Regions from separate parts of the Spirosoma migulaei genome, predicted to be linked through region 2. Evidence: riboswitches for the same ligand, from Rfam matches in the RefSeq annotation. Region 2 holds a riboswitch; the other holds the start of a gene.
The links. A riboswitch is a leader RNA that binds a small molecule or an ion and turns the genes downstream of it on or off. The one in region 2 is predicted to bind cobalamin.
Positions count from the first base shown of each region.

Region 1: another riboswitch for cobalamin. It lies ahead of ACYVGO_RS03490 (TonB-dependent receptor plug domain-containing protein); the one in region 2 lies ahead of metE (5-methyltetrahydropteroyltriglutamate--homocysteine S-methyltransferase).

Region 1 covers NZ_BAAHBG010000002.1:535,985-542,891, forward strand. Annotated here, with positions in the region: gene ACYVGO_RS03465 (SDR family oxidoreductase) at 1-612, opposite strand, end outside; gene ACYVGO_RS03470 (hypothetical protein) at 659-1,207, opposite strand; gene ACYVGO_RS03475 (PadR family transcriptional regulator) at 1,225-1,578, opposite strand; gene ACYVGO_RS03480 (M16 family metallopeptidase) at 1,795-3,138, shown strand; gene ACYVGO_RS03485 (M16 family metallopeptidase) at 3,211-4,587, shown strand; cobalamin riboswitch at 4,681-4,965, shown strand; gene ACYVGO_RS03490 (TonB-dependent receptor plug domain-containing protein) at 5,173-6,907, shown strand, end outside.
Region 2 covers NZ_BAAHBG010000010.1:766,199-773,105, forward strand. Annotated here, with positions in the region: gene metE (5-methyltetrahydropteroyltriglutamate--homocysteine S-methyltransferase) at 1-2,053, opposite strand, end outside; cobalamin riboswitch at 2,215-2,425, opposite strand; gene ACYVGO_RS13730 (DUF6660 family protein) at 2,531-2,851, shown strand; gene ACYVGO_RS13735 (TonB-dependent receptor) at 2,922-5,132, shown strand; gene ACYVGO_RS13740 (cation diffusion facilitator family transporter) at 5,172-6,095, shown strand; gene ACYVGO_RS13745 (fibronectin type III domain-containing protein) at 6,217-6,907, opposite strand, start outside.

The DNA.
Region 1 (6,907 bases), on a different contig from region 2:
ATTAGTGAGTACAGGTGTTGCCAGGGGTGTTTTTATGTACCAGGGTGCAACCGCATTTACCCGAATGCCATCAGGGGCCCACTCCACAGCCAGATTGCGGGTTAGCTGGAGCATGGCCGCTTTAGTCATACCATATAATGATCCGCTACTGGTATGGGCTAAACCCGATACGGATGAGACCATCACAAGTTTGCCGCCCTTGCTGGATGCCTTAAGCAATAGATAGGCCGCCTGACTCATTTCGTAGGCCGACCGCAAGTTGGTATTCAGTATGTAGTCGTACTCGGCAGGGCTATACTCAGCTGTAGGCTTACGGATATTCGTTCCGGCGTTGTTGATCAGAATATCCAAATGCCCCCACTTTTTCTGGACAATCTCCATAATTTGAACTGCGGTGCCCGGCTGGCTCACATCGGCGGCTAGGCCATCAACTGTGTGGCCTTGTTGCTGGTAATCAGTCAACTGTTGTTGAAGCAACTCATTATCTCGTGCGATAATAAAAACAGATGCGCCGAGGTCCAGAAATTGCCGAACAATGGCTTCGCCAATTCCTTTGGTTCCGCCCGTTACAAGAGCACGTTGGCCACTGAGCGACCAGAGTGATGGGGTCATATAGATTTGTAGTTCTAGGTTGGGCTATAAAACTACAAATCATGCGTTATAAACCATAACGTTCACTCGCCTTGCGGTTGGGCACGGGCTCCCATCGTTCCTGTTGTAGGAAATACATGACTACGGCTATTGTGACGGCTCCAACACCAACTATCCAGACCATTCCCCATGGACTCCAATAGGACCAGGTTCGCTGGCTGATCAAATGCAGTAAGGCCACCATCATAAGGCCAAGCCCTAAGGCTCCGAAAAGTGCATATACTAACGTTTTCTGATAGGATTGTCGCAATGAATAGGCTCCGTATGATTTATTGCGAAACTGAAATAGAATATCATCTAAACTGGCTTCTGCAAGCTGGGCATCTGAAAAGGCTAACTCTCGCTGATAGAGTTTACGAAGTTTTTGAACCGAGTCGGCATTGGCATCCATCAGGGTTTTTTCGAGGGCTGACTCAAACGGGAGGCCGATCCACAGATAGTGTTCAATTTCGCACACAAGATGGTCGAGAAGTTCAGTAAGCAGTTCGTCAGAGAGACCACTTTGGAGCAGGTACTTGTGGATATGGTCTATTTGTTGGGGAGTTAGCTTTTCCATAAACGTACAGGATTAAGTTAATTGCCAAAAGCCAGATTCGGAGGTGTTTGAAATAACTGCTGCATGTAGTCGACAAAGCGCTCAAATTCAGAGATCTTCTGAATGGCCATTTGTGTGCCGCTGTCTGTTAAGGAGTAATATTTACGTAGGCGGCCGTCCACCTCAATGGACTCGTTTATCAATAAGCCTTCCTGCTCCAGCTTATGAAGAACTGGATAGAGCGCCCCGAAGGTCAGCGTCAGTTCACCATGAGTGCGCTCTTTAACGGCCTGTGTAATCTGGTAACCGTACATTTTATCTTGTTCGGAGAGCAGTTTTAATACAATCGTCTTCAACGTTCCCCGTAAAAACTCACTACTGACTGGTTCCATAAATGCCGAAAGCTTATCGCCCAATTTTGTAGTACGAATATATGTAAGAAAATTAAATATGCAAGCAACTCGAATTTTATTTTTTTAATCCGTTTCATCGAGTAGAAAGCAACACAGAGAGTTTATGACGTGTCTGTTAACCAACTACCATTGCATCATTTTTGGCAATACCCTATTTCGCCAGTAATTTTAGATTTCCCATTTAAAACTCTACTCATGAACAAACGAATCGGGCTGCTGGTCGGGTTAACGTTTGCGGCTGGCATTGGGCTGGCGCAGAATAAACCCAAGCCGGAAGACGTGCAGACGTTTACGCTCAAAAATGGCATGAAATTCATGGTCCTCGAAGACCATTCGATCCCTAATGCCAATTTCTACTCATTCTGGAAAGTGGGTTCGCGTAATGAAGTCCACGGTATCACGGGACTCTCTCATTTCTTTGAGCACATGATGTTCAATGGCGCAAAAAAATACGGGCCTAAGCAGTTTGACCGTGTTATAGAAGCCAACGGGGGGTCGAACAATGCCTACACCACCGAAAACACAACAGTGTACACAGACTGGTTTCAGAGCGGAGCCCTCGAAACAATTTTTGACCTCGAAGGCGATCGTATCCGGGATTTAGCCATTGATCCCAAAATGGTTGAAAGCGAACGAGGGGTTGTCTTATCGGAGCGGAGTACTGGTCTGGAAAACAGTAATTATCGGGTTATTAACGAATTGGTGCAATCCGTAGCTTTTGTGGAGCATCCATACATGTTCCCGGTGATTGGCTTTGAATCGGATATCAAAAAATGGACGCAGGCAGATCTGGAAAAATATTTCAAGACCTATTACTCGCCCAATAATGCCGTTGCAGTGGTGGTTGGCGACGTAACAGCAGCTCAGGTGAAGAAACTAGCCGAACAGTACCTCGAATCGATTCCAGCCCAGAAACTGCCGGATAGCTTACGCACAGTCGAGCCTCCCCAAAACGGAGAACGGCGTGCAACGACCTATAAAGATGTGGCGACACCCAATATTCTGCTGGCTTATCATACCCCCGCCACGCGCCACCCCGATTACTATGCTCTCGATTTGCTCAGTGGCGTATTGAGTTCGGGGAATTCGTCGCGTTTAGTGAAGTCATTAGTGCTGGACTCGACTGTTGCATCGCGGGTGTTCACTAGTATGGATCAGTCGTTCGATCCAAGTTTGTTTTCGATCTATGCCATTGCCGCCAGTAGTATTTCGGCGGAGCAGTTAGAACGGTCGGTACTTCATCAGATTGATAAGGTAATTAATGAGGGAATTACGGATGTAGAACTGCAAAAGCTGAAGAATCAGAAATTGATGGAGTTTTATCGTACCATGGAAACCATCAATGGGAAGGCAAATTCGCTGGGCACATATGAACTGTTTTTCGGCGACTATAAAAAACTATACGAAGCGCCCGCCCTGTATGAAAAAGTAACTAAAGAAGACGTACAGCGGGTAGCTAAAACGTATCTGACAGCCCGCAATCGAACTGTTGGGTATCTACTGCCAGAGCCTAAGAACAACCCTGCTAAAAACAATTAATTATAAACAGCTAACCCAAACCTATAAGCTGGGCCGCCGTTGCGGTTGTTTAAGCCTTATAGGTTTCGCTATATGAAATCTATACTTACTCTTATCACCGCTCTACTTATCGTGAGCGCGTCGTTGGCACAAACCTTCAAGGTGCCGCCCTATCAGAAATTTAAGCTTAAGAATGGCCTGACGGTTTATTTGATGGAGCAGCATGAAGTGCCGCTGATCAATATTTCGGCGGTATTCGATGCAGGTGCTGTGCAGGATGGAACCCGCTATGGCGTAGCCAATATGACGGCTGAGGCTCTCTTATTTGGGAGCTCGAAATACACGAAAGCCCAATTGGAAGAAAAGACTGAATATGTTGGGGCCAGCGTCGATACTTATGCAGGAAAAGAAGTTGCTAAACTGACGGCCTCTTTTGCCGTAAAAGATCAGGATTTACTGTTCGATATTATCCAGGATGTTATTACCAAGCCAACCTTCGATCAGGCTGAATTCGATAAATATAAACAACGGCAACTGCTTCAGTTAACGCAACAGAAAGAAAGCCCGCGTGGAGTGATTAACTCCTATTTCAATCGGTTTGTGTACGAGGGGCACCCCTATGCCAATCCACTCACAGGTACACCAAGCTCAGTGTCGGTCGTATCGGCATCCGATGCCCGGCAGTTCTACCAGAAAAACTACACCACCGACCGGGCTGCGATCGCTATCGTGGGCGATTTTACGACGGCGGAAATGAAAAAACGGATCACCGACTTGTTTGGAAACTGGAAAACGGCAGCCGCAACATCACCTGCCCTGACAGAGCCAACGTTCTCATTCGATAAGAATCGGGTTTTATTAGTGAACAAGGATGATGCCCGTGAAACAACCTTTTTGATTGGGGGTAAAGGCATCACGCAGAGTAATCCAGATTTTATTCCAGTAACCGTTGTTAATACAATTTTGGGTGGACGATTTACCTCCTGGCTGAACGATGCTTTGCGCGTAAATTCAGGTCTGACCTATGGTGCAGGCAGCCGTTTCGGTACGTATCGTAAGAGCGGTACTTTTGCCATTTCGACATTTACTAAAGTCAGTACCACCACGCAGGCCATTGATATGGCGTTGCAGGTGCTTGATAGCCTGCATAAAACGGGCATCGACGAAAAGACGCTTGCATCGGCTAAAAACTACGTTAAAGCAGACTTTCCACCGAAATACGAATCCGCTAGTGAGCTATCAAATCTGCTGACGGATATGTTCAGCCTGGGCTTTGATGAATCGTTTATCAATAACTTTCAGAAGAATGTTGATGGGTTAACCGTGGCTAAAACGCGCCAGATCATTGATCAATATTTCCCGAAAAATAACCTCCAATTCGTGCTGGTCGGTAAGGCTGAAACCATTCGGGATAAAGTGAAAAAATACGGAACCGTTACCGAGAAAGAAATAAAAGCCGACGGGTTTTAAACGTACTTGAGCACAGAGGAGCGGAGTACACTGAGAGGGTTTGCCTGACAGATTTCTTTTTGTACTCTGTGTCTCTGTGTTTAAATTCCTCTACCTTTGCCCTGAGTTTTTGGTGCCTGATGTCGCTTCATAGCGACTTTCAAGGCTTAAAAGGGAAGTTGGTGCAACGCCAACACTGTCCCCGCAACTGTAAGTCTTATTGAATGTATAATTTATAATGTAGAGTGAATAATGGTGTTACAACCATTTTACATTGATCATTATTCATTGTCCATTAAAAATCGGTTCATTCTTCGTAGCCACTGTGCTGATTATCAGTATGGGAAGGCCAGAGCCGACGAGACGAGTCAGGAGACCTGCCAAAGACCATCCGTTGTTCTGGTGTTCGGAGGAAACGCCCCAACCGCGTGCTGTTGACGCACAATTTGTTCAGAAGTTATAGTGGTAAAACAAGCCCTTCATTGGTGGGTACTGATTCTGGTTACTGGCCTGTTAATAGGTCATACCGGTTTCGCACAAACTGATTCCTCCAGGGTCACGTCTAGGAATCAGTTGGAAACAGTTGTGTCGCTATCGGCAGTAACTGTGCGTGCTATTGCACCCGAACGGTTCCTGGCGGGCCAGAAACTTCAGCGTATTGATTCAATAACGCTAGTTCAATTTCGATTTGGCTCATTAACCGATCTATTAGCGCTTAATACACCTTTGGCCTTTAAAAACTATGGGCCCGGACAATTGGCTACGGTTGCCTTTCGCGGTACATCGGCCAATCATACCGCCGTACTTTGGAATGGGATCAATATCAACCAGCCTAATCTTGGCCAGACGGATTTCTCTACCCTACCCGTTGCCGGTTTCGATCGGTTAGCCGTTCAATATGGTTCCTCGGCCAGCACAGTTGGTTCCGATGCGGTAGGAGGGAGCATACTACTCGGTAGCAGTCCCGGCTGGCAGCCGGGTGTATGCGTAACGATTGGGCAGCAGTTTGCCAGTTTTCGGAATAGCCAGACACAAATAGGCGTTCGTTACGCATCAGCATTGGGTCAGAACTGGAAACTGTCGGGTAAGACATTTGCTTACCGAAATCAGTTTAATAACAATTATCCATACACCGAACGGCAGCATTATTTTCTGGAACCCTCGACAACGGCGCAACGTGGATTCATACAGGATCTTTATTTTCTCCATAAAAGTGGTCGGCAAATTTCAGTCAATGCCTGGTTGACCGACAATGACCTGATTATTACTCCCCAGGATACCATAGCCCGGGAACGTACCCGAACGAAATCGGCGCGACTGCTGGCTACTTATGAAGCAAATCGCATGACTTTCCGGGTAGGCTGGATTCGCGATGTGCTGGACTATGCGAAAGGCAACTTCGATACGCCAAGCCATACCGAAACGGAGCGGCTTATTAGTCGGGCCGAGCGTGAGTTTTCGCTCGTATCAACGAATACCAAACAACTGAACCTACGGATTGGGGGCGAGTGGTCGCATTACCGTACCCGAACGGATGGCTATGGTGGACAGTTGATTCAGGAGGATCGGGGTGATATATATGCGTTACTTCGTTTCCAAACACCACGCTGGCTCGTGTCGGCTACTATTCGACAAGCGTTCGTAACGCGGTTTAATCCACCCATCACGCCATCGCTCGGGGCTGAATATCAGGTCGTTCAGGGAAATCGTTTTAATCTGACCGCCAAAGGGTCGGTTAGTCGCAACTACCGGGTGCCGACACTCAATGAACGTTATTGGGTGGAGCTAGGCAATCCGAATCTGTTGCCCGAAAGTGGCCTGAATGTCGAGGCCGGTTTGGCCTCGAATACGAAATTGTCGGATTATACCAACCTGACGGCTGACTTAACAGCCTACCATAACCGGGTGGATAACTGGACGTACTGGAATCCTACTACTAATTACCATGTCGAAAATTTGCAGTTGGTGGTAGCGCGCGGAGTTGAATTCACTACTGGTTTGGTCTATGCACGCACTACCTGGCGGGCGGGTTTTCGGATGGGTTACGCACTAACGCGCTCGTCGCAGGAGCGTGCCTATGATGCTTATTCGCAGGATGTTATTGGTAAGCAATTGGTATATGTGCCAATTCATACCGGAACACTTAATGCGTATCTGCAATACAATAAAACACGTCTCAGTATACAAACGCAAGCCAACTCGCGCCGGTACATTACGTTCGACAATAGCCAGTTTTTTAAAGGATCTATGATTGCCAATGTGATTTTAGAGCAAACCACCAAGCTAGGACCGGTACCGATTCGGGTACAGGGACAAGTCAATAATGTATTCGACGCACTGC
Region 2 (6,907 bases):
CGATCGTGATCACATCAGCATCCATATTGGCAATTGCATCAATCATGTCGTTAAACTCCGAATAACACATATGCGTGTGAATCTGGGTCTCATTCTGCACACCCGAGGCCGAAATCCGGAATGCCCGTACGGCCCACTCCAGGTAGGTTTTCCAGTTCTCTTTCCGCAGCGGAAGCCCTTCCCGAATGGCAGGTTCATCAATCTGAATAACCCGAATGCCAGCCGCTTCCAGGTCAACAACTTCATCGTGAATAGCCAGCGCAATTTGCAGGCAGGTGTCCCGGCGGGGCTGATCATCGCGAACAAATGACCATTGCAGAATGGTAACGGGGCCCGTAAGCATTCCTTTAACAGGTTTGCTGGTCAATGACTGCGCAAACTGCGCCCAACGTACCGTCATGGGTGCGGGTCGATAAACATCCCCATAAATAATAGGTGGTTTCACGCAGCGGGAGCCGTAACTCTGCACCCAGCCGTTTTCGCTGAAGGCAAAGCCGTCGAGCAATTCGCCGAAATATTCGACCATATCGTTGCGCTCAAACTCGCCATGAACCAGCACGTCCAGCCCAACTTCTTCCTGCCAGCGAATGGCCTGTTCGGTTTCAGTCCGAATAAAGTCTTCGTACTGCTCCAGGGTTAATTCGCCTTTTTTAAACTTCGCGCGGTTGGCTCGAACGGATTCCGTTTGGGGAAACGAACCAATCGTTGTTGTTGGAAACAGTGGCAATTGCAGTCGTTCCTGTTGCAGTGGTTGCCGTTGGGCAAATGAGTCCAGACGCTGCGCATCTTTCTCGGTCAATTGACTCAGACGTGCCTGCACAGCCGGGCGGTTAATCAGCGTCGATTGCCAGCGGGCGATTAGGGCAGTTTGGTTAGTTGCCAATGTTGCGGTTGCCTGCGCGTTCGTCGGCTCCCGGAACAGCGTCACCAGGGTTGCTACTTCATCCAGTTTCTGCCGGGCGAAGGCCATCCACTGCTTAATTTCGGGCGTTAGCCCCTGCTCGTTCGTTTCTGAATTTAAATCGCAGGGAACGTGTACCAGCGAACACGACGGCGCAATGAGAATTCGGTTCTGTCCAATTTTTTCGACAGCTCGTTGAATCGTTGCCCGCGAGGTTTCTAGGTTATTGATCCAGATGTTACGACCATCAACCACACCCAGCGACAGGCGTGTTTGTTTATGGACAAAATCGGTTTGCAGAATATCGTCCAGCTGATTGGGGCAACGGACCAGATCCAGATGCAGCGCATCGACCGGCAATTGACTAACCATATTCAGATTGGCTCCGTAGCACTCGAAATACGAAGCCAACAGCAGCTTGAGTTTCGGAAATTGAAGCCGAAGCCGGTTGTAGGTTTTGGCAAAAGCCGCCCGTTGATCATCCGTCAGATCCAGTGAAAGCGTAGGTTCATCGAGCTGAATCCAGTCGGCACCCTGCGCCTGTAGGCGGCTCAGGATAACCTCGTAAACTGGCAATAACCGATCGAGCAAATCGAGCCGATCAAAGCCGGGCTCTTTCTCTTTGCCAAGTAACAGGTACGAAACCGGCCCCAGCAATACGGGTTTGGGCGTGGTGCCCAGTGTTTGTTTGGCTTCTTCGAATTCGTCGAAAAGCTTCTCAGAGAGCAGCGTAAACGTCTGATCGGCCGTAAACTCCGGCACGATGTAGTGATAATTGGTATCGAACCACTTGGTCATTTCCATCGCTTTCAGGTCCAGCCCGTTCTGCTGGTACCCCCGCGCCATAGCGAAGTATAGCGTTAATAGATCAGCATCAGCCTGATGCGACTGATCGAGCAGCGGCCGAAACCGCTTCGGTATCGCGCCAACGGTCAGGGACATATCGAGTACCTGATCGTAGAACGAAAAGTCGTTGCAGGGAACCAGCGTAATGCCAGCCTGCTGTTGGGTCAGCCAGTTAGCCTGTCGAATGCGTCGACCGGCGTCCTGAAGCTGCTCAGGGGTGATTTTGTTGGCCCAGAATTGTTCACAGGCCCGTTTGAGTTCGCGGTGGCTACCGATTCGTGGATAGCCGAGATTGTGTGCGATCATGTTGTTACTGGATAAAATGGTTGATCGCGTTCGATGCCGAACTCCATACACCTACCACTACATCAGAGAATTATCAACATGACACACCGCTTCCGTCCTCGGGGAGAGGGCGGGAAAAGAACGAGATGGTCAATCTTGATAAACCCAATTTCGTGTGGGCGTAATCAGCAAAGCTAAGGGCAAGTCTCCTGGCTTGTGACGGTATTTGCCGTCCTTCTCATCCCACCGGCGAACCGTTTCGGGACAATGGACATCGAGGGCAAACCCTTTTCTAAATGGTCACTGACAGTAGCAACGTCTGCTCGTGAATTTCACACGATTCCTTTTTCATTTCCTGAACCTCTCAGGAAAACCATTAGCTTGTTTGACGGAAAACAAAGAACGTTAGGACAAACTAACCGCATTGTGGTGGCAAAAACAAGCGTTCATCCCTTTTTGACTACCTGTTGCATTCGCCCGCCTGCTACCTTTGCTGGCATGAAAGCGATCGTGTGTCTTTTTTCGTTCTGGCTCTTGCTGCTGACCGGCCTACCCTGCCCGGATGCAGATTGCCATGCGCAATCGGACCAGACAGCCAGCACATCCACTTCGCACTCAACCGACGACCACGGACACAAAGCGCCCTGTAGTCCATTCTGCCATTGCACCATTTGTCTCGGCTTTTCAATTCCCCGTTCGTTCAGCTACATGCTTACGCTGGCTCCAAATGCAACTACTCCTGACGAGCAAGCCTTTGTTTATCAGTCGCCTAGCCATTCCGATGTAGCGCTCGCCATCTGGCAGCCGCCTAAAGTATAACCGTTTTTCATGGATTTTCTCCCGGCTGGTCATCCATCAGTCGGCATGTTCCATTTATTCTCCCTACAGGATGAAAAACGTTATTCTATTTCTATTCTTTTCTCACATTGCTTTGGGTGGTAGTACGGCACTTCCACAAGATACCCTACGGATTTCTGTCCGTCACGCCCTCACCAAACAAGCTATTCCCGGTGCTACAATTCTATTGGTTGGCACCTCAATCGGCGCAGCTACCGATACCGCTGGTTTCACACAGATGAAACTACCGCCATCCGGCCCCTATCGGTTACGAATTTCGGCCGTTGGCTTTCAATCCATCCATCATACCATCGCAAGTTCTGGTACGGATACCCTTCAGGCTCTACTCGATCCCTCCGAAGAAGCGCTGGAGGAAATTACGGTTTCCTCTACCCGAAGCGGGCGAAGTGTTGCCGACGAACCAACACGTGTTGAAGTGATCGACGGCGAGGAGCTGGACGAAAAGGCGAATATGCAGCCCGCAAATATTGCGGTTATTTTGCGCGAAAGTCCGGGAATTCAAGTGCAACAAACATCCGTCACATCAGCCAATGCTACGTTTCGGATCCAGGGGCTGGATGGGCGGTACACGCAATTGCTGCAGGACGGGTTGCCACTTTATAGTGGATTTTCGAGCGGCCTGAGCCTGATGCAGGTGCCACCCCTGAATTTGAAACAGGTTGAACTTGTGAAAGGCTGTCAATCAACCTTATACGGTAGTGGTGCTATTGCTGGATTAGTCAATCTAGTCACGAAAGAACCTACCCGTGAGCGCGACCTGTCCTTTCTGATTAACGGCACGACTGCCCTTGGTCTTGACCTGAACGCCTATTATGCCCAGCGCAATGAAAAAGTAGGGCTCACGTTTTACGCCACCCGTAATCTGCAGCGCGTGTACGATGTCAACAACGATCAGTTTTCGGACCTCCCGCAAACGGCTCGTACAACCATCCAGCCTAAATTCTTCTGGTATCCAAACGCTACCACAACGGTTTCGGCAGGCATAATCTGGGTGAATGAACATCGGATAGGTGGTTATCTGCCATCCATTCGGAGTGAACCCATAACTGGGTATACCGAAGCCAATGACTCCCGACGGCTAGCTACTCAGTTTCGGCTGGAAAAACGGTTTAGTAACGATGCCCTATTGACAATCAAGAATAGCTATAGTCGTTTCAAACGCGCTATTGTCTTACCCAATTACCGGTTTGATGGCCTACAGCAATCGTCTTTTTCGGAAGTCAGTTATTTTAAACACCAGAAAAAAACCGATTGGATTGCTGGCCTGAATGTCTGGACAGATGCTTTTCAGATAGAAATTCCACCCACCATATTGGGGATAAGCTCTATCTATCAACAAGCTATTGTGGGCGTTTTTCTTCAGAACACACTCACACTCTCCGACCAGTTCAGCCTGGAAACGGGCCTTCGTGCCGACGCTGTGACTACAACGGTTAGCGGGGCGGCCTCCTCTCGTCCGAAGTTGTTTTTGCTGCCCCGTTTTTCGCTGCTGTATCACGCATCTGCCCATTGGACAAGCCGATTGGGTGGTGGACTGGGCTACAAAGCTCCAACTATTTTCACCGAAGATGCCGAACGGATGTCTTTCCAGAATGTGAATCTACGGTCAATCAGCAATGATCAAACCGAATCGTCGATGGGATTGAACTGGGACATTAACTACCGAACCGAGCTGGGCGATAAAACCACACTGTCAATTAATCAGCTGTTTTTTTACACCCAGCTAAATCGCCTGACGGTTTTGTCGACAAGTGGTCTTGCGGCATTCCGTACGGCCAACGGGCACCTGTCGACACGCGGTTTTGAAACGAACGTGCGCCTGGTTTATCACGATATTCATGGTTTTTTGGGCTACTCGTTTATTGATACAAAACGGCAGTACGATAACCTGACAGGCATGCTTCCGCTGACCGCAAAGCACAGGCTTTATTTTACAACCCTATATGAAACGGAGAAGCTGAAAACCGGTTTCGAAGCTTTTTATTCTGGCACTCAGCAGCGGACAAATGGTACCAGCACACCCGCCTATTGGACGTTTGGTTATATGATTGAGCGAAAATGGTCATTTGGCCACAACACAAAGGGTAGCATTTTTATTAACTTCGAGAATTTCTTTGATGTACGGCAGTCGCGCTTCGAACCCTTGGTAAATGGTACAATAACGCAGCCTAATTTTGTCACGGACATCTATGCCCCTACTGATGGCCGTATTATTAATGGGGGAATTAAACTTAAACTTTGATAAGTAGCGCGGACTTCCGTCCGCGCTACACAACTATATATGGCGCACGATCACCATGACCACGCGGGACACAGTCACGGCCCTACCGTTCTAACATCCATAAACCGGGCGTTAATCATCGGGGCCATTTTGAACGCGGGATATGTGGTGGTTGAATTTGCTCTGGGATTTTACTACAACTCCCTGGCACTCATTGCCGATGCGGGCCATAACCTCAGCGATGTAGCAAGTTTGTTATTGTCGCTGCTGGCGTTTCGGCTGGCGCGTGTTCGGCAAACGCCGAGTTTTACATATGGATATCGCAAAAGCACGGTGCTGGCCTCACTGACCAATGCGGTCATTTTATTGATTACTATTGGGGCTATATTCTGGGAAAGCATTCAGCGGTTCCGCCATCCCGAACCCGTGGCCGGCGGGTCCGTGGCGTGGGTGGCAGCGGTCGGCATTGTTGTTAATACGGTGTCAGCCCTGCTCTTTTTTCGCAACAGAGAGCACGACCTGAACGCCAAAGGCGCTTACCTGCACTTAGCCGTTGACGCGCTGGTTTCACTGGGCGTAGTTGTGGCTGGCATTCTGATCAACTACACGGGCTGGACCTGGCTCGACCCGGTTATCGGTATCCTCGTTGCCCTTATCATTATGGGCTCCACCTGGCGATTACTGACGGATAGCCTGCGCCTGTCTATGGATGGTATACCGGCGGGCATCGACCTCGCAGCCGTACTGGCCGACCTACGCGCGGTAGCGGGTGTAAAAGATGTGCACCATGTACATATTTGGGCCATGAGCACGACCGAAAATGCCCTTACGGCTCACCTTGTTCTGCAACCGGGCCTATCTGATTCACAGATCGTTGCCCTGAAGCACGACGCCCGCCATCGGCTCGAACATCAAAAGATAAGCCACGCGACACTCGAAACGGAGATCGTTGCCGAAGATGACTGCGCTACTAAGGTTTGTTAAGCTGTGTTCATCCTAATACAGCTATTTTTTCGACAGGATTAACAGGATAAAACAGGATTTTACTCTATTCTGCAATCCTGTTTTATCCTGTTAATCCTGTCGAAAAAACCTTATAATAAGCTTATTTCCCCACGTTTACGCTTGCTCCTATTCCAAACGTGAGCCTGGCACCCGTTTCGTAGTAAATAGTCAATGCTTTAGCTACGTAGGCGTTTGGAATGACGAGCTTGTGATTCAGTTTCACCTTGTCAGTACTCGTTGGGAGTCGATTGCAGGACCATATAGTTGGATCATCCCAGGAGCCGTCACGGATGGTATAGAGAATTTCCGATGAACATGCATTGACTGTTTTAAACAACGCTGTTAATTGAAATAGAACTTCGTTCTCACATTGGGAACGTACCTGCCATTCGTAATCGGTATAATTCGTCAGGCCAGACAGTAGACAACTAGTACTTGTAATACCGGAAATAACGTTCCAACTGGACGTACCAGCTAAACGCCATTGAACTTCATACCCCATTCCATCTCTTGAATCGTTCCAGTTTAACCGCGCCGATGTTGTTGTTAGATCCTCCGTTTGCAAACGGAATGGCGCATTGCAATGCGTCTGAAAAAACGCCGACGAGCCATCTGCAGGTTGGCAGTCGGTGAGAAGTTGCCATTCGTAGGCTGTATTATTGATTAAACCCGTTAGGGTATAAGGTGGCGTCACGTTTCCGGGTACATCTATCCAAGCCCTGCTGCTGGCGGATCGCCAGCGCAAGCCGTACGCCAATGCAGTGTTGGCAGACCAGGTCAATTGGGCCCTA